DNA from 2 places in the Streptomyces sp. NTD107 genome. Region 1 is predicted to be linked to the other one. Evidence: riboswitches for the same ligand, from Rfam matches in the RefSeq annotation. Region 1 holds a riboswitch; the other holds the start of a gene.
What was found. Region 1 has a riboswitch for cobalamin ahead of metE (5-methyltetrahydropteroyltriglutamate--homocysteine S-methyltransferase). Riboswitches for the same ligand answer to the same signal wherever they lie in the genome.
Positions count from the first base shown of each region.

Region 2: another riboswitch for cobalamin. It lies ahead of AC5WRL_RS09970 (ribonucleoside-diphosphate reductase subunit alpha); the one in region 1 lies ahead of metE (5-methyltetrahydropteroyltriglutamate--homocysteine S-methyltransferase).

Region 1 is NZ_JCAJZV010000005.1:306,742-322,047, forward strand. It holds gene AC5WRL_RS13525 (MFS transporter) at 1-17, shown strand, start outside; gene AC5WRL_RS13530 (class II fructose-bisphosphate aldolase) at 70-945, shown strand; gene AC5WRL_RS13535 (four-carbon acid sugar kinase family protein) at 942-2,210, shown strand; gene AC5WRL_RS13540 (MMPL family transporter) at 2,300-4,471, shown strand; gene AC5WRL_RS13545 (endonuclease I family protein) at 4,601-5,398, opposite strand; gene AC5WRL_RS13550 (tetratricopeptide repeat protein) at 5,590-7,794, shown strand; gene AC5WRL_RS13555 (hypothetical protein) at 7,879-8,061, shown strand; gene AC5WRL_RS13560 (GNAT family N-acetyltransferase) at 8,217-8,786, opposite strand; gene AC5WRL_RS13565 (hypothetical protein) at 9,058-9,210, shown strand; gene AC5WRL_RS13570 (hypothetical protein) at 9,230-10,594, opposite strand; gene AC5WRL_RS13575 (hypothetical protein) at 10,546-11,010, opposite strand; gene metE (5-methyltetrahydropteroyltriglutamate--homocysteine S-methyltransferase) at 11,168-13,492, opposite strand; cobalamin riboswitch at 13,675-13,865, opposite strand; gene AC5WRL_RS13585 (helix-turn-helix domain-containing protein) at 14,280-14,432, opposite strand; gene AC5WRL_RS13590 (hypothetical protein) at 14,483-15,118, opposite strand.
Region 2 is NZ_JCAJZV010000004.1:11,475-26,780, forward strand. It holds gene AC5WRL_RS09925 (SIS domain-containing protein) at 1-941, opposite strand, end outside; gene AC5WRL_RS09930 (glycoside hydrolase family 3 protein) at 931-2,523, opposite strand; gene AC5WRL_RS09935 (carbohydrate ABC transporter permease) at 2,531-3,445, opposite strand; gene AC5WRL_RS09940 (carbohydrate ABC transporter permease) at 3,442-4,422, opposite strand; gene AC5WRL_RS09945 (extracellular solute-binding protein) at 4,468-5,739, opposite strand; gene AC5WRL_RS09950 (GntR family transcriptional regulator) at 6,006-6,797, shown strand; gene AC5WRL_RS09955 (carbon starvation CstA family protein) at 7,030-9,168, shown strand; gene AC5WRL_RS09960 (YbdD/YjiX family protein) at 9,165-9,455, shown strand; gene AC5WRL_RS09965 (GNAT family N-acetyltransferase) at 9,486-9,986, shown strand; cobalamin riboswitch at 10,037-10,175, shown strand; gene AC5WRL_RS09970 (ribonucleoside-diphosphate reductase subunit alpha) at 10,255-12,714, shown strand; gene AC5WRL_RS09975 (ribonucleotide-diphosphate reductase subunit beta) at 12,714-13,745, shown strand; gene AC5WRL_RS09980 (DUF397 domain-containing protein) at 13,937-14,134, shown strand; gene AC5WRL_RS09985 (S8 family serine peptidase) at 14,114-15,306, opposite strand, start outside.

The DNA of each region.
Region 1 (15,306 bases):
TCCACGATTCCCGCTGACCGGCCCGTACCCCTGCCCGCCGCACCCAGCACGCAGTAAGCACGAGGAACGATGCACGCTCAGCTCACCGAGATAGCCGCCGAACGCCGCGCGGCGGGTGCCGCACTACCCGCCTTCACCTGCTACGACCTGGCCACGGCAGGGGCAGTGGTGACCGCCGCCGAGCAGGCCGGCTCCCCGCTGGCCCTGCTGGTCTCGCCGAAGACCGCCGCCGCCCGGGGCGGCCTGGAGCTGATCCGGGCACTGCGTACCCTCGCCGATCACGCGGCGGTACCGGCCTGCGTCCAACTCGACCACGCCACCGACATCACGCTGATCGTGGCGGCGGTCGAGGCCGGCGCCGACTCGGTGCTCGCCGACGGCTCGCGCGGCGGCTTCGACGCCAACGCCGGTTTCGTGGCGGCGGTACGGGCCGAACTGGCCGCCGTCCGTACCGCCGCCCCGGTCGCCGTCGAGGCCGAACTCGGCCGGATCGAGGGCGACGAGGACATCGCCGTGGTCGCCGCCCAGGTCGCGGCAGGCGCCCTCACCGACCCCAGCACCGTCCCCGCCTTCCTGGAGCGCTCCGGCGCCGACCTGCTCGCCGTCTCCATCGGCAACATCCACGGCCGCTACCCCACCGAACCCCAACTCGACTGGGAACGGCTCGCCGCCGTACGCGAGCACACCGACATCCCGCTCGTCCTGCACGGCGCCTCCGGGCTGCCCCCGGCCGATCTGTCGCTCGCCATCGGCCAGGGCATCGCCAAGGTCAACGTCAACACCGAACTGCGGCAGGCCGTCTTCGACACCCTCGCCGAGGACGTCCCCCGGCTGCGCGCGGCCGGCCTCGACCTGGACGGCCTGCTCGCCGGCTGGCGCACCGCCGTCACCGACCGCGCCACCACCATCATCCACGCCCTGACCGCGAGCGGAGCCACCCGATGAAGACCATCGTCCTCGACGACGACCCCACCGGAACCCAGTCGGCCACCGGCGTTCCCGTCCTGCTGGCCCCCGAGGAGCCGGACCTCACCGAGCGGCTGACCGAACTGCTGCGCGCCGACCACGCCGGCTACGTCCTCACCAACAGCCGCGCCATCGACCGCGCCGCCGCCGTGGCCCTGGTCAGCCGCATCCGGGAGGCCGGCGAGGCCGCCGCGAAGGCGCTGGGCGAGGACGGGGTGCGCTTCGTGCTGCGCGGCGACTCCACGCTGCGCGGCCATGTCTTCCCCGAGAGCGACGCGTTCGCCACCGCCGACTCGGTGCTGCTGTTCCTGCCGGCGTTCCCGGCCGGTGGCCGCACCACGCGCGAGGGCGTGCACTACGTACGGGTGGGGGAGCGGGACGTCCCGGCCGCCGAGACGGAGTACGCGCACGACCCGGTCTTCGGCTTCGGCGCCAGCGAGCTGACCGCCTATGTCGCCGAACAGGGCGGCGGCCGGCCGGCGGTGACCGTACCGCTGGACGCCGTCCGGGCGAGCGGCGGCGCCGCCGTCGCCGACGCCCTGCTGGCGGCGGCACCCGGCACCGTCATCGCCCCCGACGCGGTCACCGACGCCGACATCGACCTGGTGCACCACGGCCTGGAGCAGGCGTGGGCGGCCGGCCGCACCGTGGTCGTACGCTGCGCCGCGCCGCTGGCCGCCCGGTGCGCGGACGCGGTGAGCCCCGGGCTGCTGCCCGCCCCGCTTCAGCGGCCCGCCGGCGCCGTGCTGATCGTGTGCGGCTCGCACACCTCGGGCGCCACCGCGCAGCTGGCGGTGCTGGAGCGCGAGCGCGGCATCCACCCACTCCTGCTGGACACGGCGGCGGCGCTGACCGACCCGGCGGCGGCCGGGCGCGCCCTGGCGGCGGCGGCCGGCCCCGAACTGGGCGAGCACGGCGTGGTGGTGATCGCCAGCGAGCGGCAGCGGTCGACGGCCAACAACACCCTGGACCACGGTGAGCGGGTGATGACCGCCCTCACCACCGCCGTACGGGAGCTGGCCCCGCTCGCCGCGGCGGTGATCGCCAAGGGCGGCATCACCTCGGCCGAGGTGGCCCGTACCGGCCTCGGCACGGGTACGGCCCGGGTCCGTGGTCAGGTGCTGCCCGGGGTCAGCGTCTGGGACCTGAACACGGCGGCGGGCACCGTCCCGTACGTGGTGGTCCCGGGCAATGTGGGCGACGAGCGCACCCTGGCGGAGGCCCTGGAACGACTCGGCGGATAGCCCGACCGTTCGCCGCGTGTCGTAAATGTTCCTTTCGATCCCGGCCGGGGATGATCGCTCGTGATCTCAACCGGCCGGGAAGGAACACCATGTCCACGTTCTTGTTCCGCATCGGAAGGTGGTCCTTCCGGCACCGCCGGATCGTCCTGGCCATCTGGGTGCTGGTCGCCGTCGTCGCCATCGGCGCCGCCACCGCCAGCGGCGGCAAGACCAATGAAAACTTCACCATCCCCGGCACCGAGTCCCAGCGCGCCACCAATCTGCTCTCCGAACGCGTCCCGGATCTGAGCGGCGGTCAGACTCAGCTCGTCTTCGCCGCCGAGGGCAACGGCCGCATCGTCGACACCCGGCAGCGCGACGCCATCGAAGAGGCCGTCAAGAACCTCAAGGGCGTGAACCAGGTCGCCGAGGTCACCGACCCCTTCAACGGCGGGGCCATCTCCTCGGACGGGAAGATCGGGCTCGGCTCCATCCAGTACACGGTCCAGCCCGGCGACGTGAAGGCCGCGACGCTGGACGACGTGAAGACGGCGGTCCGGCCGGCCGAATCGGCGGGAGTGCATGTCGCCTACTCCGGCAGCGTCTTCCCCGGCTGGAACACCACACCCTCCGAGACACCGGAGATCGTCGGCATCATCGTCGCGCTGATCATCCTGCTGATCACCTTCGGCGCCCTGGTGGCGGCCGGCATGCCCATCATCACCGCCGTCCTGGGCGTCCTCATCACCATCATGACGGTGACCGCCTTCGCGGCCGTGGTCAACGTCGCCACCGCCTCCACCACCGTGGCCATCATGCTCGGCCTGTCCTGCGGCATCGACTACGGCCTCTTCGTGCTCTACCGGCACCGCAACCACGTGCTGCGCGGCATGGACGTGGAGGACTCGGCCGCCCTGTCGGTGGGCACCGCCGGCAGCGCCGTGGTCTTCGCCGCGCTCACCGTCATCATCGCGCTGTGCGGCCTGTCCGTGGTCGGCATCCCCTTCCTGGCCGTCATGGGTGTGTCGGCGGCCGGGGCCGTCCTGGTCGCCATGCTCATCGCGCTCACCCTGCTGCCCGCCATGCTGGGCTTCGCCGGGCCGAAGATCGTGGCGTTCCTGCGCCGCCCGCGCCGGTTCCACGACCGCCTGGAGCGCACCGCGCGCACCGCCGCCACCGCCCCGGAGGAGCACCGGGGCGCCCGCTGGGGCGCCTTCGTGGTACGCCACCGGGTGCCGATGCTGATTCTGGGGGTGCTCTTCCTCGGCGTGCTGGCACTGCCCGCCACCCATATGCGGCTCGGACTGCCCAGCGGGGCGTCCCAGCCGACCTCCAACACCCAGCGCCAGGCGTACGACCTGATCACGGAGGGCTTCGGGGTCGGCTCGAACGGCCCGCTGCTGATCGTCGCCGACCATGTGACGCAGAAGAGCCAGACCGATCAACTGGTCGCGGCCCTGGGCAAACTGCCGGACGTGGCCGCCGTACAGCCGCTGACCATGGCCAACGACGTGTCGGTCATCCAGGTCACCCCGGGCAGCGGGCCGAACGACACGGCGACCACCGACCTGGTGCACCGCATCCGCAACGACCGGGCCGCCATCGAGGGCAACACCGGCGCCACCATCCTGGTGGGCGGCAACACCGCCTCCAACATCGATGTCTCCGCCAAGCTCTCCTCCGCCCTGCCGATCTTCCTGATCGTCGTCATCGGCCTGGCGCTCGTGCTGCTGACGTTCGCCTTCCGCACCTTCTTCGTCCCGCTGAAGTCGGTGCTCGGCTTCCTGCTGTCGATCCTGGCCGCCTTCGGCGCCCAGGTGGCGATCTTCCAGTGGGGCTGGGGGCGGCACGTGTTCAACATCGTGCCGGCCGAGACCGTCAGCTTCCTGCCCATCATCATGCTGGCGATCATCTTCGGGCTCTCCAGCGACTACGAGGTCTTCGTCGTCTCCCGGATCAAGGAGGACTACTCCCACACCGGCGACGCGCGCGGCGCGGTGGTACGCGGCATGTCCCACTCGGCGCGGGTGGTGACCGCCGCCGCGCTCATCATGTTCTCCATCTTCGTCGCCTTCATGTTCACCAGCGACCCCACCATCAAGGCGATCGGCTTCAGCTTCGCCATCGGCGTACTGCTGGACGCCTTCGTGGTACGGCTCACCCTGGTACCGGCGGTGATGGCCATCGTCGGGCACCGCATCTGGTCCCACCCCCGCTGGTTCCGCCACCTCCCCGACCCCGACATCGAGGGCAAGCAACTGGAACGCACCCACGGTTCCTGACCGCGGCGGCCGGCACCACCGGCCGCCGCCGACGTGCCGACCGCACTGAGCGATCGCCCGCCCGGTGTCATGTCACCCCTGGTCGCGGTGCGTTGGACGCCGGGGAACCCCGCCGGGCGGGCCGCGCGGTCACCAGATGGCCTCGACCCACTCCGGGTGGTCGATGAACGGATTGCGGTTGTTCTGGTAGTCCTCGAAGATCACCTCGTTGCGGCGCCGCTCGGCGGCGTCCGGCGGGTCCTGCTCGTGCCACTCCTTCAGTACGGACAGCCGGCCCAGGTAGGGCACGCTGCCGTTCCCGGCGATGTTGTTGACCTCCAGGTCGGCGAACCCGTCACCGCCCTCGTACCGCACCGCCATGTAGAACACCATCCGGGCGATGTCACCCTTGACCGCGTCCCGGGGTTCCCAGGAGTCCGCGTCGGTGTAGTTGCCGGGCGCACCGGAGACCGCACTGCCGCCGTTGTCGAAGTCCTTGTTCCCGCGCGTGCTGTTGACCTGGACGTCCTCGGGCCGCAGATGGTGCAGATCCGTCCCGGGCCCGGGCGCGGTGCCGAAGTTGCCGTGCGACTGGGGCCAGATGTGCTCGCGGTTCCACTGCCCCACATTCCCGCCGTTGTTGGTGGCGCTGCGGGAGATGCCGCTGTAGATCAGCACCACATTGCCCGGCCGGTTCGGATCGGCGTCGGTGACCTTGAGGGCCTCCCACACCTGGGCGTAGGTCAGCTTGGTGGTGTCCTCGCTGATGATGTCGTGCAGCGCGTCCTTCAACTGCTCGCCGGTCTTGCCCAGCGCGTCCCGGTAGTAGACGTCGTCGGCCGCCGTGGCCTGCGGCAACGGGGCGACGAACACCGCCGCCAGCGCGGCGAGCGCGGCGGGCAGCAGGATCCGCCGGGTGCGTATGGCGGTGGGTGTGGGCTGAGGCATGTGGGGGACCTCTCGGGGCGACGGTCCGCGCGGGGCGGCGGACACACCTGATGTTGACGTGATCCTGCCACCATCCTGGCCGGACTACGCGCGTCCAGCACGTCAGTTCGGTCAAGAACACATGTCCGGTGGACGACCGGCCCGGTAACGTGAGGCTGTTCCCGCAACCCGAGCCGGAACGGGAGGGCGACATGGAGCTGTTCACCGGGCAGATCATCACCACCCTGGCCACCGCCATGGTCACCAGCGCCGGAGAGGACATCGGCCGGGCCGGCACCGGCATCGTCGGCGCACTGCTCGGCCGGCTGGGCGTAAGGGCCCGGCGCGGCCGGCGCGCACCGCGCGCCATGAGCCAGGACGAGGCCCTGGGACTCGCCGAACGCGTCATCGAACGCGCCCGCCAGGACACCGAAGTCGAAGCCCTGCTGCGCACGTTCGTCCTCGAACACACCCAGCAGCCACTGGCCGCCTTCCCCGTCCCCTACGCCCGCTTCCACGACCGCACCGAACCACTGGCCCGCATCCGGCAACTGGTGCTCGACACCACCGACCGGCCCCTGCTCATCGTGCTCATGGGCGAACCCGGCAGCGGCACCAGCGCCCTCGCCCGCCGACTGTGCACCGAACTCGCCCCACTGCTCCCCGGCTACCAACTACTGGCCGAACTGCGCGGCGAGGGCCCCGACCGGGCCGCCACCCCCAGCCAAGCGGCCCATCAGCTGGCGGAACAGCTCAAGCTGTACCGGCTCCCCGCCCGCCCCGACGAGCAGTTCGCCGCGCTGCGCCGCGAACTGGCCGGCCACCGCGGCCTGCTGGTACTGGACAACGCCCGCTCCGCCGAGCAGGTCATCCCCCTGCTGATCGGCGCCCCCGGCTCCCTCACCGTCGTCACCACCAGCCACCGGATGCCCAGCCTCCTCGCCCACCACGGCGCCGAACTGGTCGTGCTCGGCCCCATCCCGGAACCGGACGCCGAAGAACTCGTCGCCGCCATCGTCGGACAGGAGCGGTACGCGGCCGGTGGCGCCGCGGCCCGCGAAGCGGTCCGCCGCTGCGCCGGCCACGCCGGCCGGCTGACCGCCATCGGCGCCCGGGCCGCCTTCGAAACCGGCGACCGCCACTGGCACACCCTCAGCCTGCTGCCGGAGGATCCCGAGACCGCCCTCACCGAACGCCACTACCACGAGCTGGCCCCCGACCTGGCCCGTACCGTACGGCTGCTCGCCCGCCTGCCGCGCATCGCCCTGCCCCCGGCGGCCGTCGCCGCCCTGACCGGCCACGACGTACCGCAAGCCGCCGGCCACCTCACCGAACTGGCCCGGCTCCGACTGGTGGCCACCGAAGACCCCCGGGACGGCGGCGCCACCCCCCGCCACCGGCTCACCCCACCCGCCGCACGGTACGCCCTCGCCCACTCGGAGCCGGCGGCGGAGACCGCAATCACCGACTGGCTCACCTGGTGCCTGGACACCGCTGCCCGGGCAGCGGTCGGCGTCATCCCGGACCGCTGGCAGCTCGGCGGGACCGCCCAGGACCTGCCCCGGCCCCGGGAGCCGCGACCCACCGCCCTGGGCGAACTGCGCGCCGAACGCGCCGTCCTGGTCTCCGCCGTCCAACTCGCCTTCGAGCACGGGGCGTACGAGATCGTGTGGCAGCTCTGCGAGGCCATGTGGCCGCTGCATCTGAAGATCGGCTACCACGAGGACGCCCTGACCACCCACCAGTTGGGCCGCGAGGCCGCCCGACTGACCGGCAACCACCGCGCCGAGGCCCGGATGCTGGTGCAGCAGGGCTTCTCCCTCATGCAACTGGGCCAGGACGAGGAGGCCGAGGCCAACTACCGGCAGGCCGGCGACCTCGAACCCGCCGACCACCCGCGCGGCAAGGCCACCGCCCTGGAACTGCTCGGCCTGCTCCGCCTGCGGCAGGGCCGGCCCGCCGACGCGGCCGAACTCTTCCGGGCGGCGATGCCGTACGCCCGCGAGGCCACCGAGCCGCGCGCCCTCGCCCTGCTGGACCACCACCTCGGCCGCGCCCTGCGCGACCAGGGGAACTTCGACGCGGCGCTCGCCCAGCTCGACCGGGCGCTCGCGTACTTCACCGCGCCGGACACCCGCGACCGCTACAACGAGGGCCGGGTGCTCACCAGCCTCGGCGAGACCCACCTCGCCGCCGGCACCCCCGAGGCCGCCCGAGAGCCGCTGGAACACGCCCTGCTCATCATGGCCGAGGACGGTGCCCTGCCCCAGGAAGCCCTGGTCGCCGAACTGACCGCCCGCTGCGAACCCGCCCCCCGACGCCGCCGCGAACTCCGCCGGCACGCCCAAGCCCTCTACGAGGCCACCGGCGACGAGCGAGCCGCGGAACGGATCCGCCGCCTCCTCGTGGCGGAGTAGCCCTTGATCGATCGGCGGCGAAGGGGTGGGTGTGCGGTCAGGATGTGAAGGGTGCCGAGGCCGCCGCGCTGTCAGCCTCACCGCATGGGCAGCGACGGCGTGCACGGCGAGGTGTTACGGCTTCGTGATCGGCGCGAACGCCTCCACCCCGCCTCGATCATCGCCGAACCACCCGGCGACGAACCCACCATCCGCGGCAAGGCCGCCGACCGCCGGGCCTGCGCCTGGCACTCCCGTTCTCCGGGGAAAAGCGTCACCGGAGGTTGAGAAGCTCGATCATTGTTCAGCTCAGGGGCGTGAGCCCTGGGCCATTAAGTGCGTGACAAGTGTCGCGGAAATCCTGACCGGCCTCGCGCCGAAGCCGGCCCACGTGTGCCGTGGTGCTTGCCGTCTTCCGTGTCGAGGACGGCAAGTGGACCACCTCAGAGCGACATGGCGAAGCGGCGGCAGACGTGAACGCGGGCGAACTCTCCTCTTAGCCGCTCTTCATCGAAGAGCTGGGCGTGCGCAAAGATCATGAGAGGTCGCAGACCAGGCCGGGCCTCCGAGAGAGCCCTGGCGGGCTCTGCCGGGTCGCGGTCATGGCTGGCGTAGACGTGCAGGTAATGATCGCTCTCGGTGAAGCCCATCGCTCGGTACCAGCTCAAGGTTTCCGGGTCGTCCCGGGTCCAGGCATCCAGGGTTTCCGCGCCGAGATTGCGGGCCTGGTTGCGAGTTCGTTCCAGTAGTTCGCGGGCGAGGCCGCGGCGCTGGTGGTCCGGGTGAATGGCGACTGTGTCGATCGTCGCCAAGTCACCCTCGATGCTGGTGTCCATGATCCCGACGACGCTGCCGGCTGCGTCGGCAACCACCAGGTCCATGTCGGGGGCCGCTGTAGTGGGCTTGGCGCGTGAGACATCGTCGAAGTACGCGGTGTGGAGGAAAGCCAGTACCCGGCAGCGGAGCCAGGCGGTCTCGTCAGCGGGGACGAACGCGCGGATGGAATAGCTCAAGGTTGTGATCCTCTGCAGGCGTGGTGGTGTGCGGTCGGCAACTGCAGAGTTGAGGGATCACAGCGCAGATCCTGACGGTCCCGTGGGCCTTCTGGCAAGCGATTTGACCAGCACGGCGTTGGTTCGGTACCGCCCCGCAGTCCACTTCGCCCCAGGACCGGGCCCCGTGACCTGCTGCCCACCTGCTGCGCCTCAGCGACGCCCGGCAAGCCGACCTCGGGCTCGACTCCCTCGCTGGCCTAGAGGACCCCTATGCGCAGGCGGTTCCAGCATGAGCCGTACCGCCCACGGGCCGCACCTGAATTCACTCACCTCGGCCGGTGACGACTGGTACCGCGGCTGCCCGGACTGTCGACTGCTCATCCAGGGCGGGCGGGCCGGCCTCGCCGGGTTCAACGAGTCGACACGGGTCGGGGCCGCCTGACCCGGTCGGTGTCCTTGCTCTACCACGGTCGGCCGGCCGGGATCGGGGCTGGTACCGCCGTGACGGACACCCGGTGCCGTACGCCGCCGGTCAGCACCGTCAGGCCGGCGGCGAGCAGATCGCCGAGCGGCTTGCCGTGGCTCAGCCAGGCGTAGAGCGCGCAGCCGTACGCGGCCGGGTCGTGGAGGGTGGGGTGACCGTCGGCGGCGGGGGCGGCGCGCAGTCGGAGCAGGTCGCCGGCCCGGGTCCGTACGGTACAGCGGCCCGGGCCGTCGACGTACGCCGCCAGCGCGGCGTACGGATGGCGGCGCATGACCTCTGTCGCCCAGACCCCGGCCGGGCCCAGCCGTGGGTCGTCCGGGCGGCCGTACCGCACGATCACCGAGGCCAGGGAGAGCCGGGACGGGTCCTGGCACTCCTCGTTGACCACCAGGTGGGTGTCATGCACCGGGTAGCCGTCCGGTGCCGGGTCACCGGCGAGGCGGGCCACCTCGATCTCCGGCGGTTCGCCGGGGGCCGCGCCCAGCAGCCGGGTGAAGGCGCGCAGCGGTGCGGTGCGGACCGGCGGCCGGTACGCCGGCAGCGGCAGCGGATCCAGCAGTGCGGGGCGGTCGATGGGCTCGGGCAGGCCCAGCAACTGGTAGAAGGTGGTGCGCAGCAGGCCGGCGGAGGCCCCCGGTACGGAGGTCACCTGGGCGGCGAACCCCGCGTAACGGTCCCGGACATGGCCCTCGATGACCGCCCGCAGCTGGGGCAGCAGCGGCCGTTCGGGGCGCAGCGCGGGGGCGGTGCGGCCGAAGGCCGCGACCGGGGAGTCGGCGGCGAGGTGCTGTTGGCCGGTGGCGCCGAGCAGGACGGGGGTGCCGAGGGCGGCGGCGTAGTAGGTGACGGATCCGAAGTCGCCGAGCACGGCGTCGGCGGCGATGACGGCCTGGTGCCAGCCGTCGAGCGGATCGATGAGCGTCAACCCGGCGGCCTGGGCCCGCTCGCACCAGGCGCGCACCTGGCCGGGGCCGTGCCCGTGCCAGATGTTGGGGTGCAGTACGGCGGCGGTCCGGTACTCGTCGGCGGGGAGTTCGGCGGCCAGCCGGGGGAGCAGGGCGGGAAGGATGTCGTCGCCTCCGTCGCCGAAGAGGGAGGCGGGGTTCCAGGTGGAGTTCAGGACGACGAGGCGCTGGCCGTCCGCCACGCCGAGCGCGCGGCGGAACCGGTCGCGGTGCGGGGCGGCCGACAGCAGCCGGTCGTAGCAGGGGTCACCGGCGATGACGGCGGTCGGGGCCGCCGGGGGACAGGCGGCGCGCAGCCGGTCGAGCTGCTCCGGGTGGGAGAGGACGGTCACGTCCGCGACCGGACGCCCCTCGTGCAGCAGCCACTCGGGCGCCATCCCGAACACGGGCGCCGGCGAGGGCCCGTTCCCGGCTTCCGGCTTCCGGCTTCCGGCTTCCGGCTTCCGGCTTCCGGCTTCCGGCTTCCGGCTTCCGGCTTCCGGCTTCCGGCTTCCGGCAGTGAGAGCGTCTTATTATATCCGATACCATGTGAAAGTACCATCAACGGCCCCCGCACCGCATGCAGTTCACCGCCGTAGCTGGCGCTGATCGCCAGCTCCACCGGAGTCTCTTTCGCCTGCTCCCACGGCAGCACCGGCAGTCCGAGATCCGCCAGCAGCTCCCGTACCCCCGCCTGGAACGGCGACGACCCGGTGCAGGTGGCCAGCAGTTGCACCCGCAGGTCGTCCCGGAACAGCGGCAGGATCTCCAGCAGCCGGGTGGCCGAGGTGACGTTGTGGACGATCAGCAGCACCCGGTGGCAGTCTCCCCGGGTCACCCACCGCGCCGCGTCCTCGCCCACCGGGACCCGTATCGCCCGTATCCCACCGTTCTCACCCATCGGACCAACATAGATCACCGGCCGGTGGGGACGCAGTCGCACCGCGTCCCCACCGGCCCGGGGGCCCGCGCTACACCGCGCCCGTCGGCAGGTCCTCGCGCACCTCACGCGCCGCCGCCACCAGGTTCTCCAGCGCCGCGCGTACCTCCGGCCAGCCCCGGGTCTTCAGCCCGCAGTCCGGGTTGACCCACAGCCGCTCCGCCGGGATCGCCGCCAGGCCCTTGCGCAGCAGCGCCGCCGCCTCCGCCACATCGGGCACCCGGGGCGAGTGGATGTCGTACACCCCGGGCCCGACCTCGCGCGGATAGCCGGCCGCGCCCAGCTCATCGGCCACCCGCATGTGGGAGCGGGCCGCCTCCAGCGAGATCACGTCCGCGTCGAGATCGTCGATCGCCCGCAGGATGTCACCGAACTCGGCGTAGCACATGTGGGTGTGGATCTGGGTGTCGGGCCGCACCCCGGCCGTCGTCAGCCGGAACGCCTCCGTCGCCCACCCCAGATACTCCGCGCGCTCCGCGGCCCGCAGCGGCAGCGTCTCGCGCAGCGCCGGCTCGTCCACCTGGATCACCGACGTACCGGCCGCCTCCAGATCCCGCACCTCGTCGCGCAGCGCCAGCGCCATCTGCCGGGCGGTCTCCGCCCGGGGCTGGTCGTCCCGTACGAAGGACCAGGCCAGCATCGTCACCGGGCCGGTCAGCATGCCCTTTACCGGACGGTCGGTCAGCGACTGCGCGTGCCGCGTCCAGCGCACCGTCATCGGCTCGGGCCGCGCGATGTCCCCGGCCAGGATCGGCGGCCGGACGTACCGGGTGCCGTACGACTGCACCCAGCCGTGCCGGGTGGTCAGCGCCCCGGTCAGCTGCTCGGCGAAGTACTGCACCATGTCGTTGCGTTCCGGCTCACCGTGCACCAGCACATCGAGCCCGGCCCGCTCCTGGAAGCCGATCACCTCCTGGATCTCGGTGGCGATCCGCTCCTCGTACACCGCCTCCCCGATCCGCCCCGCGCGCAGATCGGCGCGCGCGGTGCGCAGTTCGCCGGTCTGCGGGAAGGACCCGATGGTGGTGACCGGCAGCAGCGGCAGCCCCAGCCGGTCGTGCTGGGCGGCGGCCCGCTCGGGGTACGCGGCGGAGCGCCGGGCGTCGGCACCGGTCACGGCGGCGGTACGGGCCCGGACCGCCGGGTTGTGGGCGAGCGGTGAGCCGGCCCGGGAGGCCAGGTCGGCGCGGTTGGCGGCCAGCCGTGCCGTGATCGCGCCGGTGCCCTCGCTCAGGCCGCGCGCCAGGGTGACGATCTCCTCCGTCTTCTGCCGGGCGAACGCCAGCCAGCGGGCGAGCTGCGGATCCAGCTCCCGCTCGGCGGTGGCGTCCAGCGGAACGTGCAGCAGCGAGCAGGAGGCCGCCACATCCACCCGGTCGGCGAGGCCGAGCAGGGTGCCCAAGGTGCTCAGCGAGGCGCCCAGATCGTTGATCCACACATTGCGGCCGTTGACCACCCCGGCCACCAGCCGCTTGCCGGGCAGTCCGCCGGCGGCGGCCAGCTCCGGCAGGTTCGCGGCGGCCGGTCCGGTGAAGTCCAGCGCCAGCCCCTCGACGGGGGCCTTCGCCAGCACCGGTAGCGCCTCGCCGAGCCGGTCGAAGTACGAGGCGACCAGCAGCTGCGGCCGGTCGGTCAGCCCGCCCAGTTCGCGGTACGCGCGGGCGGTGGCGCTCAGTTCGGCGGGGGTGCGGTCGGCGACCAGGGCCGGCTCGTCCAGCTGCACCCACTGCGCGCCGGCCGCCCGCAGCGCGGCCAGCACCTCGGCGTACACCGGCAGCAGCCGGTCCAGCAGCGTGAGCGGCTCGAAGTCGTCGGCCACCCCGGGGGCGGGCTTGGCCAGCAGCAGGAAGGTGAGCGGGCCGACCAGCACCGGGCGCGCGGTGTGGCCCAGCGCCAGCGCCTCCGTCAGCTGCCCCACCTGGGCGGCCGGGTCGGCGCGGAAGACGGTGTCCGGGCCCAGCTCCGGGACGAGATAGTGGTAGTTGGTGTCGAACCACTTCGTCATCTCCAGCGGCGCCACCTCCTGGGTGCCGCGCGCCATGGCGAAGTAGCCGTCCAGCGGATCGGCGGCGACGGCCGCCCGGTGCCGCTCGGGGATCGCGCCGACCATGACGGCGGTGTCCAGGACGTGGTCGTAGTACGAGAAGTCCCCGGTGGGCACCTCGTGGACGCCGGCGTCGGCCAGCCGGCGCCAGTTGTCGCGGCGCAGATCGGCGGCGGTGCGGTGCAGGGCGGCGGCGTCGGCGCGGCCCTTCCAGTACCCCTCGATCGCCCTCTTCAGCTCCCGGTCGGGGCCCTGCCTGGGGACGCCGTACACGGTGGCCCGTGCTGCCGCGGCTGCGGACTGTGCGGTCACGGAACTCTCCTTCGCGAGTGTCATTTCCGTTGTCCGGCGGACCGGTACGGGGGCGCGAAGGGGCGAACGCACGGGCGGGCGGGATGCGCGGGCGGTGAAGGCCCGCGGGCAGCCTGCCGCGTGACGCCGTCCGACCCGCCCTCGAAGGTCACCGGGGCCGCGCGCGGGGTGCGCGCGGGCAGTGGCAGGTCTTCGGACTCGCGGGCGTTTCTCGCCGGATGACGAGGCGTCCTAGTGGCCGTCGCTTCCCAGAGCCGGGAGTCGGCTCCAGTGCGTATGACGGCGGTCGTTCCCGCTCACCGCTGCGGGGCAGTCCCGGATTCCCACCGGGTTCCCTCTTACGACGCGCCTGCCTGGCGGGCAGGGCGAACCAGCTGCGTCAGCCACCCTAAGCGCTCCGGGCGGCCCCCGGGCCACCCGTTCGCATGCCGGACGTGTGGGGCAGGGCGGGCCCGGCCCACGCTCCGCCCGACCGGAGGAAGAGATCTGCGTCACATTGTCGGTGCTGCCGTGTCACACTCCGGGACCCGGTTCTCTCTTAGGGGGGAGCGCGGGAGGAGGAGACATGGTGAGCATCGCTGCGCGGAGACGGCCTGACGGGTCGGTACGTACCTGGTGGTGGGCTCATGGCCCCGCGCTCCGGGACGCGGCGGACCACGGTTCGGGTGCCCCCCGTCGCCGGGCCGGGTGCGCCGCGGTACGCCCCGTCCGCCGTTCGGTTCACCGGGAGGATCCCCCGCCTCCGGTGAGCGAGCGGCGGACGGGGGATCGCGGCGGCGACGGCCGGTCAGTTCTCCCGTGGGGTGTGGTCCAGCGGTGTTTCCATCAGTTCCATGAGTTCGTCGAGGTCGTACTCGGCGCGTCCGGGGCTGCCGTAGCGGGTGAGCTTTCCGCGGCTGGCCCATTTGCGGATGGTGGCCCGGGAGACTCCTACGGCCATGGCGGCGAGGTCCGTGGGGATGAGACGTGGGCCGTGCCGCGAGGGCCGGCTCACCTGTCGCCCCTGGCCGGGTTCGCCGTGGCCGGGCCGCGTCCGCGCCGGCGCAGTTGCCGGGACAGCTGGAGCCATTCGTGCGGCTGCCAGCGGTGGCCGTCGGCGCAGCCGACCTCGGGTACGCCGGGCCCGTCCTCCGTGGGGGTGGAGGTGTTCATGGGGGTCGTGCAGCCCGGGTGGACGCACTGCCCGAGGTTCATGCGCGGCTTGGCCGGCTGGTACGCCGTGCGGCGGGCGCGGTTGGTGACCCGGGAGATCTCCTCGGCGAACTCGGCGGCGGCCGGATGGGTCGTCAGCCAGTCCAGGTGGGCGAGGAGGAAGCAGGTGAGGACTGCCGGCTGGCGCCGGGACGGTCGGGCGGTGGTCCGCTCGTCCACGACCAGCGCGGACCAGGAGGTGAGAAAGCCGAGGATGTCGGCCCTGGCCGAGATGGCTTCCTTGCTCAGGTGTACCCCCGTGTGCCGGCGTCCCCCGCTGATCCGCTGGCCGGTCGGGGCGGGCCGGGAGATTTCGGCGCTCGCTTGGCAGTCAGCGTAGATCTGCGGGAGCTCGATGAGGTTCTTCTTGATTTCTCGACAGCATACAGTGCAAAGGTTGAGCGCTGAGCCCGAACGGTGGTCCAGATGAGTCACCGGCGACTGGCGGCCACATTTTCTTCCCACATGCTGTGTTGTCTTCATTTCGCCACCTTGATGGTCAGTCATGAAGCAGTGCGGATATCTAAGAATCACGCTTGGAACACCCGTAACTGCGGGCTGTATTGATGTCTCAAGGGGTTGCGGGACGTTGTGGATCGGCGCCGCGGAGGCCGATCTCCGTC
Region 2 (15,306 bases), on a different contig from region 1:
TGAAGGTTCTCCGGCACCCCCTCGGTGTGCAGGGCGAAGCCGGCCGAGGCCGCGTCCACTTGTGGTGCGGGCCCGACCACCATCAGATCCGCCCCCCGGTCCCGGAGCCGGTCGAGCACCGGTTGCAGGGCCTGGCCGCCCTTGCCGTCGGTGACGATGGCGATCACCGGGGAAATGTTGTCGACCATGGCCAGTGGGCCGTGCAGCAGATCCGCCCCCGAGTAGGACAGGGCCGGGATGTAGCTGGTCTCCATCAGTTTCAGCGCGGCTTCCTTGGCCGTGGGATAGCCGTAGCCACGGGAGGTGAGCACCATGCGCTCGGCGAAGCGGTAGCGGGCGGCGAGGGTGGTGATCTCCGGGCGGCGCCGGAGGATCCGCTCGGCGAGTTCGGGCAGCGGGGCGGCGGCCGGCGCCCCGTCCGTCTCCCGCAGCCCCTGCACCAGGAGATACAGCGCCAGCAGTTCGGCGGTGTAGGTCTTGGTGGCCGGCAGGGCCTGTTCGGGCCCGGCCAGCACATCGAGGTGGAACTCGGAGGCGGCGGCCAGTGGGGAGGAGGGGTTGTTGGTCACCGCGAGGGTGATCGCCCCGGCCGCGCGGGCGGCCTGGGTGGAGGCGAGCAGATCGGGTGAGCCGCCGGACTGGCTCACCGTGATGACCAGGACATCGCGCAGATCGGGGGTGGCCGCGTAGGCGGTGGTGGTGGACATGGAGGTGAGGCCGCAGGGCATACCAAGATCGATTTCCAGCAGGTACTTGGCGTAGAGCGCGGCATGGTCGGAGGTGCCCCGGGCGGTCAGCAGCACGAACCGGGGGCGGCGGGCGGCGATCGCGCGGGCCGTCTCCCGGACGGCGGGGGCACCCTCGGTCAGCAGGCGGCGCAGCACGGCGGGTTGCTGGGCCATCTCGCCGGCCATGATCCGGCCGGGCCGGTCACCGGTCATGGTCACGGTCCTCCCCCGCCGGTGCACCGGCGATGACCTCGGCGGCGGCCCGGCCGCAGACCCGGGCGGCGCCGTGGGTGGCGATGTGCAGCGCGCCGGCGGGCGCGGAGGCGGGCACCCCCATCTCCACCACGATGGTGTCGGGCCGGGCGGCGAGCAGCGCGGTCAGGGTGTCGGCCATCCACGGGTGCCGATGGGCGTCGCGGACCACGGCGACCACCGGGTGCTCGCCCGCCTCTTCCAGGATGCCGGCGGCGAGGGCGGCCGGTCCGGCGGCCTGCGCCTGGTCGGCGGTGTGATCGGCGGAGCGGGTGCCGGGCAGCAGTTGCTCCAGTTCGGTGGCCACCCCCCACGGGGTGCGGTGGCCCACGGCGATGTTGGCGACAGGATGGAAGGAGGCCACATAGGGCGGCAGGGTCGGCGGGCTGTGCGGAGGGCCGCCCGCCGGGCGGGTGAGCCGCAGGGCACGGCGGGCGGCGGCCAGACCGATGTCCGGCACGGGGCGGCCGGTGCCGGCGTCCGCGGCGGCTCCGGTGACGGCCTCGGTACGGGCCCGGGCGGTCCAGCGGCCCAGGGCGCGGACGCGTTCGGCGGCGTCGTGGAGCCGTTCCTCGGACAGTTCCCCGTCCCGTACCGCCTGGATGATCGCGTCCCGCAGGTGCAGCACCTCCGCCTCGTCGGAGGGGGTGCCGCCCACGCAGATGGCGTCGGCCCCGGCGGCCACCGCCAGGGCGCAGCCGCGGGCCAGGCCGTGCACGGCCTCGATCGCCTTCATCTCGATGGCGTCGGAGTAGATCACCCCGTCGAAGCCGAGGCCGCCCTCCGTCTGCGGGGCGCGCAGCAGACCGTTGAGCACGGTGGGGCTGAGCGTGCCGGGGCGGTCGGGGTCCAGGGCGGGCAGCAGGATGTGGGCGCTCATCACGCAGCGGGTGCCGGCGGCGATGGCGGCCTTGAAGGGGACGAGTTCGCGGGAGTGGAGGGTGTCGAGATCGATGTCGATGCGGGGCAGCGCGAGATGGGAGTCGACGCTGGTGTTGCCGTGGCCGGGGAAGTGTTTGACGCAGGCGGCGACACCGGTGCTCTGGAGTCCTTCGACGAAGGCGACGGTGTGCCGGGCGACCAGGTCGGGGTCCTCGCCGAAGGAGCGCACCCCGATCACCGGGTTGCCGGGGTCGGTGTTGATGTCGGCCGAGGGCGCCCAGTTGACGGTGATGCCGCATTCGGTGAGCCGGTGGCCGATGGCGGTGGCCACCGCGCGGGTGAGGTCGGGGTCATCCGCCGCGCCCAGGGCGTGGTTGCCGGGGAAGGAGGAGCCGCCGATCAGTTCCAGGCGGGTGACATCGCCGGCCTCCTCGTCGGTGGCGACCAGTACCTCGGGGTTGGCGGCGCGCAGCGCCCCGGTGAGGGCGGCCAGTTGTTCGGTGCTGTGCACATTGCGGCCGAACAGGCCGACCCCGGTCATGCCGTTCTCCAGTTGCCGCAGCAGCCAGGCCGGTGCCCGGTCGGTGCCGGCGAAGGTGGGCTGGAGCACGGCCAGGGCGTCCCGGGTGAGGGTGTCGGTGACGCGGTGGGTGGTGGTCATCGGGGTGCTATCCCTTCACGGCACCCGCGGAGAGACCGCCGGTGACCCTTCGCTGGAGGAGGAGAAAGACGATCAGCACGGGGACGGTGAACAGGGAGGAGGCGGCCATGGTGGCGCCCCAGTCATTGCCGAAGTTGGTCTGGAACTGGGTGAGCCACAGCGGCAGGGTGGCCATGTCGGGGGCCTTGTTGAGCACCAGGACCATGGCGTACTCATTCCACGCCATGATGAAGCCGAACAGTGAGGTGGCCATCAGTCCGGGGGCCAGCAGCGGGAAGATGATCCGGAAGAACGCCTGGGTGCGGGTGCAGCCGTCGATGAGGGCGGCTTCCTCCAGCTCCTTGGGCACAGCGGCGATGAAGCCGCGCAGGGTCCAGATGGTGAAGGGCAGCGCCATCACGAAATAGATGACGATCAGGGTGACCAGGCTGTTGAGCGCCTGGGCGTCCCGGGCGTTCAGATACATCACGATGATCAGGATTTCCCAGGGCGCCATCTGGGCCATCATCACCACGAGGACCATGCCGCGCCGGCCGCGGAAGTTCAGCCGGGCGATGGCGAAGCTGGCGGCCAGCGCCACGATCAGGGCCAGCAGCACGGCGGCCAGCGTCACCACGACGCTGTTGCGGACATACGTCCAGAACAGCTCCACGCCGGTGGCGGTGGTGTAGTGCTCGAAGGTCGGGGTGAAGAAGAAGACGGGGTCCTTCACCAGCACCTGGGAGTTGCTCTTGAAGGAGGTGGAGAACATCCAGTACACGGGAAAGAGGAACAGCACGGTCAGCGCGAGGGCCACCGCGTTGAGCCCGGCCCGGTTCAGGCGCTTGGCCCGGCGGGCGCGCGCGGAGGCGGAGACGTCGCTCCGTACGGCGGTGCGCCCCCCGGCCGGGGGCCGCGCGAGGGCCTGGTCGGTGGCGGTCATGGCTGCTGCTCCTTCTCCTGCTTGAGGATCAGGCGGAAGTAGAAGGACAGGGCGATCAGCAGGATGATCAGGGTGAGTACGGAGATGGCCGCCGCCGAGCCGTACTGGTTTTGGCCCATGCCCTCGATGTAGGCCATGACGGGCAGGGTCTCGGACTCCCGGCTGGGTCCGCCGGCGTTCAAGGCGTAGATCTGGGTGAACGCCTTGAAGACCCAGATGATCTCCAGGAAGGTGGTGATGAGGAAGAACGGCCGCATGATCGGGGCGGTGATGGACCAGAAGATCCGCGGGCCCGAGGCGCCGTCCATCCGGGCCGCCTCGTAGATCTCACCGCTGATGGTGGTGAGTCCGGCGTACAGGTTGAGTGCCACGAAGGGCACCGAGGCCCACACGATCAGCACGGTGACGATCGACAGGGTGGAGAAGCCGGTGGCGAACCAGTTGTGCTGTTCGTAGCCGGAGAAGCCCAGGGTGCGCATCACCCAGTTGGCCACCCCGAACTGGGTGTCGAACAGCCAGCGGAAGACCGTGGTGGTGGCGATCACCGGCATGGCCCAGGCGAACACCAGGGCGATCGACAGGGTCAGCCGCATGCGCTTGCCGAGCTTGTTCAGCAGCAGCCCGATGAGGGTGCCGATCACCATGATCAGCACCACGTTGGCGGCCATGAAGACGAAGGTGCGGACCAGGGAGGCCCAGAAGCGTTCGTCCTCCAGCACCCGCCGGTAGTTGTCCAGCCCCGTCCACTCGGTGGTGTGGGAGATCAGCTGGCGGCGGCCGAACGCCTGGAAGGAGATGAGGAGGTTGCGCACCAGGGCGTAGCCGAGGATGCCCACGATCGCCAGCACGGCGGGCGTGATCAGCAGATACGGCAGCCAGCCGCCGGGCGGCGCGAACCGGCGGCCGGGCCGGGCGGCCCGGCCGGCGGTAGCCGCCGCCGGGCCGGAGCCGGGTCCCTCGGTGTCCACGGTCAACATGCGTGTCGTTCCTCATCCTTCGCCGGGGGGCAGCCGCCGCGTGGACTATTCGCGGTTGATGCGGGTGGTGATCTCCGAGTCGGCCGCCTGGGCGGCGGAGGCGTAGTCCTCACCGTTGAGCGACTTGGTCATCATTTCCTTGATCGGATTGGGGACGGTCTCGACGTTGGCCCATCCGGTGGTAAGTGGCGGCAGGAAGCCGACATCGGAGGAGGCGACCATGGCCTCGGCGAAGGAGCCGGCCTCGGGGCTGGCGGTCACATCGGTGCGGTTGGGGACCACGCCGCCACCGTTGGCGTCCACGAACTTCTGTGCCCATTCCTGGGAGGTGGCCAGCGACAGCCACTCCTGGGCCAGCTCCGGGTTGCCGGCGCGCTGATTGATCGCCAGGTTGGAGCCGCCGAGGAAGACATGGCCGAGCTGGTCGGCGGTCTTGCCGGGGACCGGGAAGTAGCCGAAGTCGGCCTCGCCGCCGGCCTCCTCGATGGCGGCGATGGCGCCACCCGCCTCCCAGCCGAGCCCGATCCAGGAGGCCACGTCGCCGCCCGGCACGACATCGGTGGACTGCTGGGGGGTCGCCTCGTCATTGTCGGTGGGCGAGGTGGAGAAGGACTGGAGCTGCCCGTAGAAGTCCATGCCGGCCTGACCGGCCGGGGTGTTGAGGGAGCCCTTCCACTGGTCGCCGTCCTCGGTGGCGAAGGAGCCCCCCTCGTCCGCGATGAAGCCACCCAGCACGTAGTAGCTCTGGCCCGGCAGATAGATGGGCTGGGCGTCGGTGTTGTCGCGGATGGTCTCCAGGGCGGTGATCCACTCGTCCCGGGTGGTGGGCACCTGTGCGCCGGCCTCGTCCCAGATCTTCTTGTCGTAGATGACCACCCGGTTGGCGCCGTACATGGGCACGGCGTACAGGGTGTCGTCGATCTCGGCGGAGGCCATCATGTTGGGGTTCCACGGCTGGTCCTTGAACGAGGACAGCTCGGCCAGACCGCCGGTGTTGGCGTAGCCCACCGTCTGGGTGTTGCCGATCTCGAAGACGTCCACCGTGCCGTCCTCGGAGAGGGCGGTGGTGAGCCGCTCCTGGATGCCGCCCCACTGCTGGATCTGTACATCGACCTTGACGCCGTGTTCGGCCTCGAACGCGTCATTGAGCTCGGTCACCCACGGCTCGGGGGCGGAACCGTCCATCAGCCAAACGGTCAGGGAATCGGACGAGCCGCTTCCGCCGCTCGAACCGCTGCCGTCGTCGCCGGTACCGCAGGCGGCCAGTGCCGCGGTCATCGCCGTCACCGATACGGCGGCCATCAGCGTGCGCTTCACGTGACCCTCCTCGGGGCATCCGCCCCTTGACACCCGTGCCGGGAGCGGTGGTTAGTAGTGAAGGAACAAGAGGTGTAGACCAGTTGCACGGAGCCTGGACTAGACCAAGGAGAGGTGTCAAGAGTCCACAAGCGGGCCCCGTCCGTCCGTTACCGGACCGACACCTGTCCGCCGACGCCGCGCCCGTTCGGGCCGTGCCACGATGTCAGCTGCGAAAAACGGAGGAGCCGGTGACAGCACCGCACCGATACGGGGAAGGACGGTCCATGACGGGCGAAGGGGGCACGGCACCGGCGGCCGGAACCGAGGGCACCGACCGGAACCGTGCCGCGCGGGTGCCCAAGTACTACCGCCTCAAGCGGCATCTGCTGCGGATGACCGAGACCCTGCCGCCCGGCACTCCGGTGCCGCCGGAGCGATCCCTCGCCATTGAGTTCGACACCTCACGCACCACCGTCCGCCAGGCCCTCCAGGAACTCGTCGTCGAGGGCCGCCTCGAACGCATCCAGGGCAAGGGCACCTTCGTCGCCAAACCCAAGGTCTCCCAGGCGCTGCAACTGACCTCCTACACCGAGGACATGCGCGCCCAGGGCCTGGAACCCACCTCCCAGCTGCTGGACATCGGCTACATCAACGCCGACGAACGGCTCTCGCGGCTGCTCGGCCTCCCCGAGGGCGGCCGGGTCCTGCGCATCGAACGGCTGCGGCTGGCCAGCGGCGAGCCGATGGCGCTGGAGACCACCCACCTCTCCCAGGAGCGCTTCCCCGCGCTGCGCCGCTCCCTGGTGCGGTTCACCTCGCTCTACACGGCGCTGGCCGAGGTGTACGGGGTCCATCTGGCCCGGGCGGAGGAGACGATCGAGACCTCGCTGGCCAATCCGTGCGAGGCGGGGCGGCTGGGCACCGATGTCGGGCTGCCGATGCTGATGCTGTCGCGGCACTCGTTCGCCACGGACGGGGAGCCGGTGGAATGGGTGCGCTCCGTGTACCGGGGCGACCGCTACAAGTTCGTGGCCAATCTGGAGCGGCCGGCCCCGGTACCGCCGCCCGCGTCCTGACGCCACCAGGTCATGATCATCACGCGATGAGTCGGTGAAGACGTCCCTCAATCCCGCACCGCCCCATGGTCATCCGGCCGCTCCTGCCCTAGATTCGCCCTCTGTCGGGCGATGACGACCGGCACGGTGGTGCAGGGAGGGTACGACTGTGGTGCGACAACTACGGCAGGCACGACCCCGTACGGTCGTCATCTGGACGCTGGTGTCCGTGGTGGCGGCCTGTGGCTGGGCCATGCTGGCGCTCTCCCGGGGCGAGGAGGTGTCCGCGGCCTGGATGGTGGCGGCGGCGCTCGGCTCGTACGCCATCGGTTATCGCTTCTACTCGCGGTTCATCGCGCACCGGGCGCTGGGCGTCGACAAGCGGCGGGCCACTCCGGCCGAGCGGCTGAACGACGGGCTCGACTATCACCCCACCGACCGGCGGGTGCTGCTGGGCCATCACTTCGCCGGCATCTCGGGCGCCGGCCCGCTGGTGGGCCCGGTACTGGCGGCCCAGATGGGCTATCTGCCGGGCACCATCTGGATCGTGGTCGGGGTCATCTTCGCCGGCGCGGTGCAGGACATGGTGGTGCTGTTCGCCTCCACCCGGCGGGACGGCAAGTCGCTGGGGCAGATCGCGCGGGAGGAGATCGGCCCGGTGGGCGGGGTCGCGGCGGTGATCGCGATCTTCACCATCATGATCATTCTGCTGGCGGTGCTGGCGCTGGTGGTCCTGAACGCGCTCGCCGAATCCGCCTGGGGCACCTTCTCGGTCGGGATGACGATTCCGATCGCGCTGTTCATGGGCTTCTATCTGCGGTATCTGCGGCCGGGAAAGGTCGCCGAGGTGACCGCCATCGGCGTCTCGCTGCTGCTGTTCGTCATCGTGGCCGGCCGCTGGGTGGCGAATTCCTCGCTCGGCGAGACCTTCACGCTGGAGCCGAGCACTCTGGTGATCTGGCTGGCGGTGTACGGATTCGCCGCCTCCGTCGTCCCGGTGTGGCTGCTGCTGGTGCCGCGTGACTATCTGTCGACCTTTATGAAGATCGGCACGATCGGGCTGCTGGCGGCGGCCATTGTGATCACCCTGCCGGGCCTGAAGATGGACGCGGTCACGGACTTCGCGACCAATGGCCAGGGCCCGGTGTTCGCCGGCTCGCTGTTCCCGTTCGTGTTCATCACCATCGCCTGCGGGGCGCTCTCCGGATTCCACGCGCTCATCTCCTCGGGCACCACCCCGAAGATGATTCAGAAAGAGACCCAGGTACGGACCATCGGCTACGGCGCGATGCTGATGGAATCCTCGGTGGCGGTCATGGCGATCACCGCGGCCTGCGTGCTCGATCCGGGCATCTATTTCGCGATGAACGCCCCGCCGGCGGTGATCGGGGACACCGTTCAATCGGCGTCCGAGATCATCACCTCCTGGGGATTCACCATCACCCCGGACCAATTGGCGGCGGCGGCCGAATCGGTGGAGGAAGGCTCACTGCTCTCCAGGACCGGCGGCGCGCCGACCCTGGCGCTCGGCCTGGCCGCGATTCTCGCCGACATTCTCGGCGGCGACGCGATGATGTCCTTCTGGTATCACTTCGCGATCATGTTTGAGGCGCTGTTCATTCTGACCGCGATCGACGCCGGCACCCGGGTGGGCCGCTTCATCCTCCAGGACGCCATCGGCGGCGCGCACCCGAAGCTGGCGAAGTTCCGTTCCACCCACTGGTGGCCGGGGATCTGGATCACCGGCGCGCTGGTGGTGGGGCTGTGGGGCGGTCTGCTGTGGATCGGGGTGCACGATCCGCTGGGCGGCATCAACACGCTCTTCCCGGTCTTCGGCATCGCCAACCAGCTCCTGGCCGCGGTCGCCCTGGCGATCTGTACGGTGCTGCTGGTGAAGGCCGGCCGGGTGCGCTACGCGTGGGTGACCGGGGTGCCGCTGGCGTGGATCTCGGTGGTGACGCTGACCGCCAGCTGGCAGAAGGTGTTCTCCGGGGACCCGACGGTGGGCTTCTGGGCCCGCCGCACCCAGTACCGGGACGGCATCGCGGCCGGTGAACTGCTGCCCGGCGCCAAGAACATGTCCGATATGCAGACCATCGTGAACAACGCCACCATCACCGCGGCCATCACCGGCCTGCTGGCGCTGCTGGTCCTGGTGGTCTTCGCCGACGCCGCCCGGATGATCACCAAGTCGCTGCGCGACCCGGGCTCCGTCACCCTCCAGGAGTCGCCCTTCGTGGAGTCCCGGCTGATCGCCCCGGCCGGACTGATCGCCACCAAGGAGGAGAAGGCCGAACTGGTGGCCGCCGGGCTCGGCCCGGACGGCGGCATCCCGGCACCCAGGGACGGCGAGAGCGGCGACGAGCGCACCCCCCAAGGGGCGCGCGAATGACCGGGGACGGCGGGGCGGCCGGCACCGCCACCGGGACTGCCGGGACTGCCGGGGCTGCCACCGGGACTGCCGGGGTGGCCGTGGTGGCACGCACCGCCGCCCGCCGGGCCGGCCGCTGGCTGCGCTGGTACGTACGAGAGGTCACCGGCGAGAGCGCGTACGACCGCTACACGGCCCGCGCCCGGACCCAGGACCCGGCGGTACGGGTGCTGACCCGGCGCGAGTTCGAGCGGATGCGGATGGACGCCCGCGAGGCCGATCCGCAGGGCGGCGCCCGCTGCTGCTGACTGTCGGAGCCACCCCGCACACTGGGCGGTATGAACATCACGATCAGGGCCGCGGCGGCCGGCGAACTGGTGGCGACCGGTGAGCTGACCGCCGAGGTCTATCTCAGCGGCGGCCTGCTCACCTACGGGGCCGCCGACCCCTACCTGGAGGTGCTGCGGAACACCGCGCACCGGGCCGCCCACGCCCAGTTGCTGGTGGCCGCCGACTCGGACGGCACCCTGCTCGGCTCGGTCACCTATGTGCCGGACGGCGGCGAGTACGCCGATGTCGCCGCCGGGCCCGAGGAGGGCGAGTTCCGGATGCTGGCGGTCCGGGACGAGGCGCGCGGCCGGGGCGTCGGCGAGGCACTGGTGCGGGAGTGTCTGCGTCGGGCGCGCCACACCGGGAAACGGCGTGTCGTCATCTGTAGCCAGTCGCAAATGCACACAGCGCACAGACTCTACGAGCGGCTGGGCTTCGTTCGGGCCCCGGAGCGCGACTGGGAGCCGATACCGGGGATCACTCTTCAGGCGTTCGCATGTGAGCTGTGACCGTAAGTATGACGACGAACACTACATATGGGGGTGCTCGCTTCTCGCGACACTAGATGTATGCTCATGCTCGCTGTCGCCGCAGGGGAATCCGGTGCGATTCCGGAACTGTCCCGCAACGGTATGTGATGGGCTGATTTCGTGCTGTCCATCATGAGTCCGAACACCTGCCGTCAGTATCGAGAACGTCCGGGCCTCGTGGGTTGGGCCGGCGGACGCTGCGCGGTATACGACACGTGGCCCTTTGCCTTACCACACGTATGCCCGCATGCGCCCGTCGTGCGTAACCCCGGAGGTTTCCCTGCGATATGAGGGAGAGCATCGCGTGACCATCGCACCCGTCGCCCCCGCGGAGCCGGCTTCAGCCGAACTGCTGCGCACCGTGAGCGACCTCACCGCCGATCTGCCCGCCGTCGACCCCTCGCGGGTCACCGCGGCCGTGATCCGCGGCCGGCAGGCCGACTCCGACGCGGCCGAACTCCGCTCGCTCGCCATCGAGGCCGCCGCCGGCCTCATCGGCGAGGAGCCCGAGTACTCGCGGCTGGCCGCCCGATTGCTCACCCTCGCCGTGCGCGAGGAAGCCGCCGGGCAGGGCGCGGTCACCTTCTCCGACTCCATCGCCACCGGCCACCGCGAGGGCCTGATCGCCGACAGCACCGCCGAGTTCGTCGCCCTGCACGCGCGGCGGCTGAACGCCCTGGTGGAGCAGGCCATCACCGACGGTGCGGATGACCGGTTCGGCTACTTCGGGCTGCGCACCGTCGAGTCCCGCTATCTGCTGCGCCACCCCATCACCCGCAAGGTGATCGAGACCCCGCAGCACTTCCTGCTGCGGGTCGCCTGCGGACTCGCCGAGGACCGCTCCGAGCGCGCCCTGGAAGAGGTGGCGCGGCTGTACGGGCTGACCAGCTCGCTCGCCTACCTGCCGTCCTCCCCCACCCTGTTCAACTCCGGAACCCGGCACCCGCAGATGTCCTCCTGCTATCTGCTGGACTCCCCGCTGGACGAACTCGACTCCATCTACGAGCGCTACCACCAGGTGGCCCGGCTCTCCAAGCACGCGGGCGGCATCGGCCTGTCCTACTCCCGGATCCGGGCCCGCGGCTCACTCATCCGGGGCACCAACGGCAAGTCCAACGGCATCGTGCCGTTCCTGCGCACCCTGGACTCCTCGGTCGCCGCCGTCAACCAGGGCGGCCGGCGCAAGGGCGCGGCCTGCGTCTACCTGGAGAGCTGGCACGCCGACCTGGAGGAGTTCCTGGAGCTGCGGGACAACACCGGCGAGGAGGCGCGCCGTACCCACAACCTGAACCTGGCGCACTGGATCCCGGACGAGTTCATGCGCCGGGTGGAGGCGGACGCCGAATGGTCGCTGTTCTCGCCCTCCGAGGTGCCCGAACTGGTCGACCTGTGGGGCGAGAAGTTCGACGCCGCCTACCGCAGGGCGGAGGCCGAGGGCCGCGCCGCCAAGACGGTGCCCGCCCGGCAGCTGTACGCGCGGATGATGCGGACCCTGGCGCAGACCGGCAACGGCTGGATGACGTTCAAGGACGCCTCGAACCGTACCGCCAACCAGACGGCGGAGCCCGGCTCGATCGTGCACTCCTCCAACCTGTGCACCGAGATCATCGAGGTGACGGACGACGGCGAGACCGCCGTGTGCAACCTCGGCTCCATCAACCTCGCCGCGCACCTGGGCGCGGACGGTGACATGGACTGGGAGCGGATCGACGCCACCGTGCGCACCGCCGTGACCTTCCTGGACCGGGTGGTGGACATCAACTTCTACCCGACGAAGGAAGCCGCCGCCTCCAACAACCGCTGGCGGCCGGTCGGCCTGGGCCTGATGGGGTTGCAGGACGTCTTCTTCCGGCTGCGGCTGCCGTTCGACTCCCCCGAGGCGAAGGCGCTGTCCACCCGGATCTCCGAGCGGATCATGCTGGCGGCGTACGAGACCTCCGCCGATCTGGCGGAGCGGCACGGCCCGTTCGAGAACTGGGAGAAGACCCGCACGGCGCGCGGGGTGCTGCACCCCGACCACTACGCCGACGCCCAGGTGACCTGGCCGGAGCGCTGGGAGGCGCTGCGGACCCGGATCGCGGGCAGCGGGATGCGCAACTCGCTGCTGCTGGCCATCGCGCCGACCGCCACCATCGCCTCGATCGCCGGGGTGTACGAGTGCATCGAGCCGCAGGTGTCCAACCTCTTCAAGCGCGAGACGCTGAGCGGTGAGTTCCTCCAGGTCAACACCTACCTGGTGGAAGACCTCAAGCGGCTGGGGCTGTGGACGGAGGCCACCCGGGCGGCGCTGCGTGAGGCGAACGGCTCCATCGAGGGCATCGCGGCACTGCCCGCCGAGGTGCGCGACCTGTACCGCACCGCGTGGGAGCTGCCGCAGCGCGCGCTGATCGACATGGCGGCGGCCCGTACCCCCTTCATCGACCAGGCGCAGTCGCTCAACCTGTTCATGGCGTCGCCCACCATCGGCAAGCTCAGCTCGATGTACGCGTACGCCTGGAAGAGCGGCCTGAAGACCACCTACTACCTGCGGTCGCGCCCGGCCACCCGCATCGCGGCGTCGGCGAGGGGCGGCGCGGCGACGGCATCCGCGACCATCCCCGTACAGCAGCAGGCGCCCGCGTCCGCGGCGCCCGCGGCGCCCGTGGCGGAGGCCGACGCCGTCGCCTGCTCCCTGGAGAACCCCGAGTCCTGCGAGGCATGCCAGTAATGACCACCGAGACACCGAAGCCGAACGCGACGAAGAACCTGCTCGACCCGGGCTTCGAACTGACCCTGCGCCCGATGCGCTACCCGGACTTCTACGAGCGGTACCGGGACGCCATCAAGAACACCTGGACGGTGGAGGAGGTCGACCTCCACTCGGACGTCGCGGACCTGGCGAAGCTCTCGCCCGGCGAGCAGCACATGATCGGCCGGCTGGTGGCGTTCTTCGCCACGGGCGACTCGATCGTGGCCAACAACCTGGTGCTCACGCTCTACAAGCACATCAACTCCCCCGAGGCGCGGCTGTACCTGTCGCGGCAGCTGTTCGAGGAGGCGGTGCATGTCCAGTTCTATCTGACGCTGCTGGACACGTACCTGCCCAACCCGGACGACCGGGCGGAGGCGTTCGCGGCGGTCGAGAACATCCCGTCGATCCGGGAGAAGGCGCAGTTCTGCTTCCGGTGGATGGACTCGGTGGAGAACATCGACCGCCTGGAGACGAAGGCGGACCGGCGGCGCTTCCTGCTGAACCTCATCTGCTTCGCGGCGTGCATCGAGGGGCTGTTCTTCTACGGGGCGTTCGCGTACGTCTACTGGTTCCGCTCGCGGGGCCTGCTGCACGGTCTGGCGACCGGCACCAACTGGGTGTTCCGCGACGAGACCATGCACATGAACTTCGCGTTCGAGGTCGTCGACACCGTGCGCGAGGAGGAGCCCGAGCTCTTCGACGAGGAGCTGGAGCAGCAGGTCACCGACATGCTGAAGGAGGCCGTCGAGGCGGAACTCCAGTTCGCGCGGGACCTGTGCGGGGACGGCCTGCCGGGTATGAACACCGAGTCCATGCGTCAGTACCTGGAGTGCGTGGCCGACCAGCGGCTGCTGCGGCTGGGGATCAAGCCGGTGTTCGGCTCGGAGAACCCCTTCGCGTTCATGGAGCTCCAGGACGTCCAGGAACTCACCAACTTCTTCGAACGCCGCGCGTCCGCCTACCAGGTGGCGGTCGAGGGGAACGTGTCGTTCGACGACGACTTCTGATCCGAAGTACGGCGAGAGAACGCGCCGCCGCCCGGCTGGGGAAAGCCGGGCGGCGGCGCTTTTCGTATACAAGAGGCCGTCTGGCGTTAATTGATCGCTCAATCAGAACCGGGTTTGTGCCCTCCCCGACCGCTCAGCAGGATGACGCACCGTCACAGAACGAGCGCGAGCCGACGAGGAGCACCCCGATCATGACCATCTCGTGGCACATCAGCAGCTACAGCAGCACCGGCAACAACTGCCTGGAACACGCCCCCCTGCCCACCGGCCTCCAAGCCATCCGCGACACCAAGACCCGAGCCTGCGCCACCCTGCTGCTGCCGGCGGCGGCCTGGCAATCCTTCATCACGGCCACCCGCACCAACTCCTTACGCCCCCGGGGACGCTGAAACCGACCGCCGCCGAAGGAGGAACCAGCCCACCAGACCAACAAGAACCACACCGGCACCGCCGCCGAGAGCCCAGGGCAGCGAGTTGCTGTCGTCGCTGGTGTCGGCGGCTTGGGCCTCGGGCCCGGGAGCGGGCTCGGTGTCGTTGTCGGGGTCGGGGTCGGGCGTTGCTTCAGTTTCGGGGGTGGGTGCGGGTGTGGCGGGCGGGTTGAGTGCGGCTTCCCAGTCCCGGAAGATCGGTGGGCTGTCCGGGTCCCCCGGGTCACCTTCGCCATCGATGATGACCCGGTCGGGCCGGACCATGCCGTATCCGGTGTAGTCATCCCGCCGCTGATCGTCGGGCCGCTCGGCGGTGTTGAGCATCACCCGCAGCACCTGGTTCTTGGTCCAGTCCGGATGCTGCGACCAGATCAGCGCGGCGGAGGCCGAGGCCAGAGCGGTGGCGGAACTCGTGCCGCCTTCCTCCCAAAGGCAGGCGGGGCCCGACAGCCCCTCGCAGTAACCCGGGACATCGTTTCCAGGTGCCGACAAAGTAACTTGCGGTCCATAGGTGGAGTAAGCAGTCCATTTCCCACTGCTATCCACCGCCGCGACTCCAACTACTCCCTTATGCGACGCGGGATAACCCGCAGAATTATCACCGTCTCCCTCATTTCCTGTAGCAGCGAAGAGGAGAACGTCATTCCTGGCCGCAACAGCCCTCGCCTCAGCAGTCGCCGCCTCGACCAGCCCGCTATCGGTGTTCCCGAAGGACATGTTGATGATGTGAGCGCCCTCATCAACTGCATACTGGATAGCCGCTGCCACTACCTCTTCATGACCGAAATCCAGACTCTCGATGTCAATCCGAACGGGCAGAATTTCAACACCCGGAGCGAGTCCTGGGATTCCCCCAGCGACGCCCGTTCCCGCGATGAGGGCCGCCATGGCAGTGCCGTGGCCTTCGTCATCAATGTGGGCGCCTTGAGGGCTCCTCGTGAGGTCGGTTCCTTCGAGGACTTGTCCTTCGAGTTCGGGGAGTGAGTTGTCGACGCCGGTGTCGATGACGGCGATGGTGATGCCTTCGCCTGTGGTGTGTTGCCAGATTTCCTGGACGCGGAGGGTGTCGAAATACCAGGGGTTTTGTGGGGTGTTGGCTGCGTGGGCGGTGGTGGGTGTGCCGGCAAGGATCG